Regions from separate parts of the Enterocloster sp. HCN-30185 genome, predicted to be linked through region 2. Evidence: riboswitches for the same ligand, from Rfam matches in the RefSeq annotation. Region 2 holds a riboswitch; the other holds the start of a gene.

Region 1 (3,409 bases), on a different contig from region 2:
GGGCCTGGATCGTCTTCCCTTACGGCTGGAAATCTGTATTCCGGCAGGCGTTTCCATCGAGCATCCGGCCTTTGCACTGGAGGCAGGTGCCGGAGAGAGCATGATATTAAAGGATGGGTATCTGGAAATTCATGACGGTTTAACAACCGTGGAGATCGGCCCCGGTTTTGGAGAGCACTCTTTTAAGGGGCATTATTCAGGAGAAGAGATTAACAGCGCCGGTTATACGGTGTATGCAAACGGCTATACCCCTCTTGAAAAGCATTTCTCCCTTATGGTAAAATAAACCAGATCATAATCTATGAATACATAAAGGGGAAACAATATGCTGAGAATCGGAATTGATCTTGGGGGAACAAAAATCGCTGCCGGACTGGTAGATGAAAACAGAGTGCTGGGGCCGTCCATTCAGGAACCCACGGGCCTGCCAAGGCCTGCCGGAGAGCTGGCAGAGGCTATTTACCATCTGGCATACCGGCTTTTAAAGGAACAGGGACTTACCTTTCAGGATGTGGAAAGTGTGGGGATCGGCATTCCGGGAACGGTAAATAAGGAAACGGACTGTATCGAGTATGCCAATAACTTTGTTTTTGAAAACGTTCCTTTTCTTAAAATGTTAAAGGAGCTTTTCCCATGCCCGGTTTATGGGGAAAATGACGCCAAGGCAGCCGCCTGGGGCGAATATCTGGCCGGTGCGGGACGGGGAAGCCGTTCCATGACAGCCGTAACCCTGGGAACCGGAGTCGGCGGAGGCATTATTTTAAATGGAAAGATTTTAGAAGGCCACAATGGGGCAGCCGGAGAGCTGGGCCATATGGTGATCCATCAGAATGGACGCCCCTGTACCTGCGGGCGGAGAGGCTGTCTGGAGGCCTATGCTTCTGCTACCGCTCTGGTGAGCCGTGCAAAGGAGGCAATGGAGCATTGTGAAACATCTATGCTTTGGAACCTTTGCGGAAGAAATCTCTCAGAAGTAAATGGCAGGATCATCTTTGAGGCTTCTAAAAAAGGAGATCCGACGGCCTGTGAGGTATTGGACAGTTTTACAGAGGATTTATCGGACGGAATTGCCAATATCATCAATATCCTTCAGCCGGAGGTGCTTTGCATCGGCGGAGGCTTAAGCGGAGCCGGGGAAGCCCTCCTTGCTCCTGTAAGGGAGAAAACAGCTCCGAAGATTTATTCCAGAGCTTCAGAGAAAAACACCCGTATCGTGTTAGCAGAGCTTGGAAATGGGGCAGGCATCATAGGAGCGGCCTGCTTAAATGAGCAGATGAGCAAAAACTAAGGAAAAATTTTGACATATGATGAAAAGCTGATATAATAGCTTTGACCCGTACACGGCCCTGTTTACATACCGTTTTAAGGTTGTAAACAGGGCTGCTGTTATATATGGCAGTGCCTGAAAAGGCCTGACAGGGAAGCCGGACCTAGAAGAAGCAGAGCCGACAGCTTCTTAAAAAACGGCGCAGCCCCCGCTACTGTACTGAAGGACGAAGTCTTTAGATATGTCACTGGCATAAAAGCTGGGAAGGCAAAGACGGAGGATGAATTTAAGCCAGGAGACCTGCTGCCATGAGAGGATGCATAAAATGCATACGGGATCATATACTTTCGGAGGGAAAGAACATGAAACAGAAAAAACTGGTAAAAACAGTGATCCTTGTCCTGAGTGCTGCCATGATAGGCGGCTGTGGTGCACAGGGAAGCAATCAGGGTGATTCTCAGGCAGTACAGGAAACGAGTGCAGCCGTTTCAGAATCCCAGAGCAGCTCTGACGGAGCTTATGAGCCTGTAACCATTGTAAATGGAGAACGGGAAATCACATTTACAAAGATGCCGCAAAAGGTACTTTGTGCGAATCTTTATGCAGCAGAAAATATGGTTATGCTGGGGTTGGGAGACCGTGTAGTTGGACGTATTGCTCCGGCGAATCCGGCAGAGCGCCCTCTTCCGGAGTTGGAGGACGAATTTGCTGCGATTCCGGAGGTGGAGAAATCCCATGAAAATGCAGTGGCTTTAGGAACGGATCTTGTGATTGGTCAGGTAAGTGCTTTTAAGGAATCTGCCTGGGGAAGCTATGACCAGTTAGAAAGCAAGGGAATCCAGTGTCTTACAATTACAGGTACGATTGTACCGGATGAAACGGTAGAACATATTTATACAGATATAGAAAATCTGGGAAAAATATTTAAGGTAGAGGACCGGGCGGAAGAACTGATAGAGGATATCCGTTCTCAGATTGAAGAGACACAAAAAGCAGTTTCTTCTGTACCGGAGAATGAAAAACCGAAGGTATTTGTTCTTGATACATTTAAGGGAAATGAAATTTACACAACCTCAAAGGGACTGCAGAGCAACCTGATTGAGCTGGCGGGAGGAATCAACTGTACCCGTAATATGGATGAAGCCAGATGGTTCAATACAAGTGTGGAAACGCTGGTGGAAACGAATCCCGACTGGATTATCATCAATGATTATGGCGCTCAGACGGTAGATGAGAAGAAAGAATTTTTAGATACGAATCCGGCTTTATCCGAGATTCCGGCAGTAAAAAATAAAAAGTATCTTGTGATTCCGCTGGTGGAAGTAATGCAGGATGTACGGGCTGCCAAAGCCTGCCGTACATTTGCTGAAACCTTCCATCCGGAATGTTTCCAGTAGGACGGCAGGGAAAGAGGGGGAGACAGCGCCTCCTCTTTCCTGTGCTGACAATGGTTCTTTTAGGATCTGTTCTGTGGACGATTCATATCGGATCTACAGAGATTCCGATAAAGGAAGTTTTTGAGATCTGTATGGATCAGTTTTTTTACGGAGGAGAAGGTTTAAAGGCAGGAAAATGGTCCGTACCTCATTTTCAGATTGTATGGAATATCCGGCTGCCCAGAGTTCTGTTCGGTCTTCTTTGCGGAGCAGGTCTTTCTGTCTGCGGAGCGGCTATGCAGGCTCTGGTGCTGAATCCTGTTGGCGATCCTTATATTCTGGGGATTTCATCAGGAGCATCTGCAGGAGCTGCCTGTGCGCTTTTGCTTCCGATTTCACTACTTTCCGGTCCCTTTCAGACGACTGCGGCAGCTTTTTTGGGCGCGCTTTTATCTGCCGGCACTGTTTATTTTATGGCGAAAACGGCAGGGGGAGGAATGATACGGCCTGTGCCCCTTATTTTGTCGGGAACGGCTGTCAATGCGGTGATGAGCGCAGTAACCAGTTTTGTTATTTTTCTGGCAAAAAGCCCGGAGAGTATTGCTGCTGTATATAACTGGCAGATGGGAAGCATCGCGGCGGCACAGTGGAAAAATCTTGCTCTTCCGGCAGCTGGCGTTTTATCTGGAACAGTGATATTTACTGTTTGCAGCCGTTATTTTGATATGATGATGATGGGAGATGAGGATGCGGCCGCTCTGGGATT
Region 2 (3,409 bases):
GGCGATTATCCAGTACCGTCAGGAAGTGGGGGCTTTTCGCTCGATCGAGGATATTATGAATGTATCCGGGATCAAGGAAAGTGCATTTGAAAAGATACGGGATGATATAACCGTTTAAAAGAAAACTGCGCCCGTCAGGGCATTTTTAAATAGACAGACAGGAAGGGAAATGAAACATGGCTCGGGTATTGGTAGTAGATGATGAAAAACTGATCGTAAAGGGAATCCGGTTCAGTCTGGAGCAGGACGGTTTTGAGGTGGACTGTGCCTATGACGGAGAGGAAGCCATAGAACTGGCAAAAAAGACAGAGTATGATATTGTGCTGTTAGATGTGATGCTCCCAAAGCATGACGGTTTTGAAGTATGTCAGGCGATTCGGGAATTTTCCGACATGCCCGTGATCATGCTGACGGCCAAGGGCGGCGATATGGATAAGATCCTGGGATTGGAGTACGGGGCGGACGACTACATCAGCAAGCCCTTTAACATTCTGGAGGTAAAGGCCAGGATCAAGGCCATTATCCGGCGAAGCCTGAAGGCAAAGCGCCAGAAGCGGGAGGAACCCTCTTCTATGATCGGTTCTGGAGATTTAAAGATGGACACAGAGGGGCGCAGAGTATTTATCGGTGAAAAGGAGATCAACCTTACTGCAAAGGAGTTTGATCTCTTAGAGCTTCTGGTACGCAATCCCAACAAGGTATACAGCCGTGAGGCGCTTTTGAATTATGTATGGGGAAACAGAGCCATGGACAGCGGGGATGTGCGTACGGTAGACGTTCATGTGCGCCGTCTGAGAGAAAAGATCGAGCCAAGTCCAAGTGACCCCAGATATGTACATACAAAATGGGGCGTGGGATATTATTTCGGAGTATCAAACAGGGGGTAAAGCCTCGATCCCTGCCTGCTGAGGGAAAATGGAAAACAGAACAGAAAAAGGTGCCCGGATTCCATGGGAAGTCCGGGATAATAGGGAAATGGGTGGAAAGCCCATGCGGTCCCGCCGCTGTAAAGGAAGAGTTACCGGATGCAGAAAGCTGTTAAAATAGAAACAGGCTTTTGCGAAACGCCACTGCATGAATCTATGTGGGAAGGAGCCGGTGATGAGGATGCCTGAGCCAGAAGACCTGCCTTTTTCGGCGTGATTATAAAGGCTGCGGAGCACAGCTTTTTATAATAGATACCCTGAAAAGGGAGGAAGGCGGAGCATCCGCTTTCTTATCATGTCTGTTTGGATCACGTAGAAACTATGTGGCAAACAGGCTTTTTTACTTTTAAGAAGGGAGCATACATCAATGAATGTAAGAAAAAAAGGAACTGCCATGCTGGCCTGGGGAATCCTCTTCAGTTTTGCAGCGGCGTCACCGGCATATGCCATGCACATTATGGAGGGATATCTTCCGATGGGGTACTGTATTGCCTGGGGGGTAGTCTGCATTCCCTTTGTGGTATTGGGAGTGAAGCGGATCAACCGTCTGATAAAAGAGCACAGAAAGCTGCTTTTGATCTTTGCAATGGCAGGCGCCTATGCCTTTGTGCTGTCTGCCCTGAAATTTCCAAGTGTGACCGGATCCTCCAGCCACCCAACGGGAACCGGTCTGGGAGCCATTCTCTTTGGCCCGACTCCCATGGCAGTGATCGGCTTTCTGGTGCTGATTTTTCAGGCGCTTTTGCTTGCACATGGAGGTTTGACAACGCTGGGAGCCAATACCTTCAGTATGGCGATTGCAGGTCCTGTTGTCAGCTGGGGCGTTTATAAGCTGGGCAGAAAAATAAAGCTGAATCAGAAGGTGGCTGTTTTTCTGGCAGCAGCCCTTGGAAATCTGTTTACATATTGTGTGACCAGTGTGCAGCTGGGACTGGCCCATCCTGCGGCAGACGGCGTATGGAGTGCTGTTGTACGGTTTTTGGGAATTTTTGCATTGACACAGATTCCGCTGGCAGTGATTGAAGGACTTCTGACGGTTGTGATATTGATCGGTCTGCAGACTTATGCAGGTCCGGAACTTCGAGAGCTTGGATTTGGGGAGGAGAATCGATAATGAAGAAACCAATGTGGATCGCAGGTCTTTTGGTGGCTTGCGTAATATTGACAATTGTCCCGTTTATAGCTGCTCCCAAGGATGCGGGATTTGGAGGAGCCGATGATGCAGCCGGCGAACTGGTAGGTGAGATCGATCCCGAATATGAGCCATGGGCAGAGCCTGTTCTGGAACGGATTTTAGGAGGAGAACTTCCGGGAGAAACGGAAAGCCTGCTGTTCTGTCTTCAGGCAGCTTTGGGATCTGGCGTGATCTGCTATGGATTTGGATATCTGGTGGCAAGAAAGAAATACAGTACAAACGATACAGAGGAAAGACAGGAGAACTAATTATGGCGCTGCATCACAGAAATCATTGTCATGGAAATCAGATTCTTTTGATGGATCAATATGCCGTGTGCTCCCAAATGGCGTCATGGAACCCGGACTGGAAGATCATGCTGGGACTTATTTCGCTGTTGGGGTGTATTGGATCCAAAACGGGCCTGATTTCAGTGGCAGTGGGGCTGTGCATGGCAGTGCTTACCCATAAATGGGGAGGAGTGGAGTGGCCGGTTTACGGGAGAATGCTGACCATTCCTCTTTTCTTCGTTATCCTCAGCGGAGCTGTAATTGCACTGGATTTTACAAAGGAAGCCGTGATGGAAGCTGTTTTTGTGACGGTGAAAGTATTGACGGGAACGGCCTGTTTGTATATGATAAGTCTTACAACGCCTGTATATGAAGTGGTTGGAACTTTGAGAAGATGGCATCTGCCGGAAGTGATGCTGGAACTGATGATCTTAATGTACCGCTTTTTGTTTGGCCTTTTAGAGCTTTATGAACAGATGAAGCAGAGTGCTCAGGCCAGGCTGGGGGATATCGGGATAAGACAGGGATACCGTTCATTTTTTGGAATATGTGCCAATCTTCTGGTTCTGGCCTTTCGGCGGGCATCGGACAGCTTTAATGCCATGGAGGCAAGAGGCTATGACGGAGAACTGCGTTTTCTGGAAGAGAAAAAGCTGGTGACAGGAAGGCAGAGGCTGGGTATTGTTCTGTATGGAGTGCTTCTGGCAGCAGGGCTTTTGGCAGAGAGGATGTGGAGCATATGAGGCAGACATCGATAAGCGGCACAGCCCGGATGCTGGATCCGATTTTGGAGCTTCGCGGGGGCAGTGTGTATTATCCCGGGGGAAAGCAGGCATTAAAACAGGTCAGTGCGGCCTTCTATCCGGGAGAAAAAACGGCTGTGATCGGGAATAACGGAGCAGGAAAATCTACGTTTTTCCAGACTCTTAACCGGCTTGTACCTCTGGATGAGGGAGAGCTTTACTGTCACGGAAGGCTCTGTACAGGCAGCAGGAAGGATATTTTGGAGCTGAGAAAGT

Evidence for each region. A riboswitch is a leader RNA that binds a small molecule or an ion and turns the genes downstream of it on or off. The one in region 2 is predicted to bind cobalamin.
Region 1: it holds a riboswitch for cobalamin, as region 2 does, so the genes downstream of both, WKT10_RS12210 (ABC transporter substrate-binding protein) here and WKT10_RS14740 (energy-coupling factor ABC transporter permease) in region 2, are expected to answer to the same signal.

The regions. Positions count from the first base shown of each region.
Region 1 covers NZ_JBBKBT010000012.1:31,683-35,091, reverse strand. Annotated here, with positions in the region: gene WKT10_RS12220 (hypothetical protein) at 1-286, shown strand, start outside; gene WKT10_RS12215 (ROK family protein) at 326-1,288, shown strand; cobalamin riboswitch at 1,380-1,589, shown strand; gene WKT10_RS12210 (ABC transporter substrate-binding protein) at 1,630-2,664, shown strand; gene WKT10_RS12205 (FecCD family ABC transporter permease) at 2,652-3,409, shown strand, end outside.
Region 2 covers NZ_JBBKBT010000019.1:19,693-23,101, reverse strand. Annotated here, with positions in the region: gene WKT10_RS14750 (helix-hairpin-helix domain-containing protein) at 1-118, shown strand, start outside; gene WKT10_RS14745 (response regulator transcription factor) at 177-887, shown strand; cobalamin riboswitch at 919-1,147, shown strand; gene WKT10_RS14740 (energy-coupling factor ABC transporter permease) at 1,294-2,040, shown strand; gene WKT10_RS14735 (energy-coupling factor ABC transporter substrate-binding protein) at 2,040-2,369, shown strand; gene cbiQ (cobalt ECF transporter T component CbiQ) at 2,372-3,133, shown strand; gene WKT10_RS14725 (energy-coupling factor ABC transporter ATP-binding protein) at 3,130-3,409, shown strand, end outside.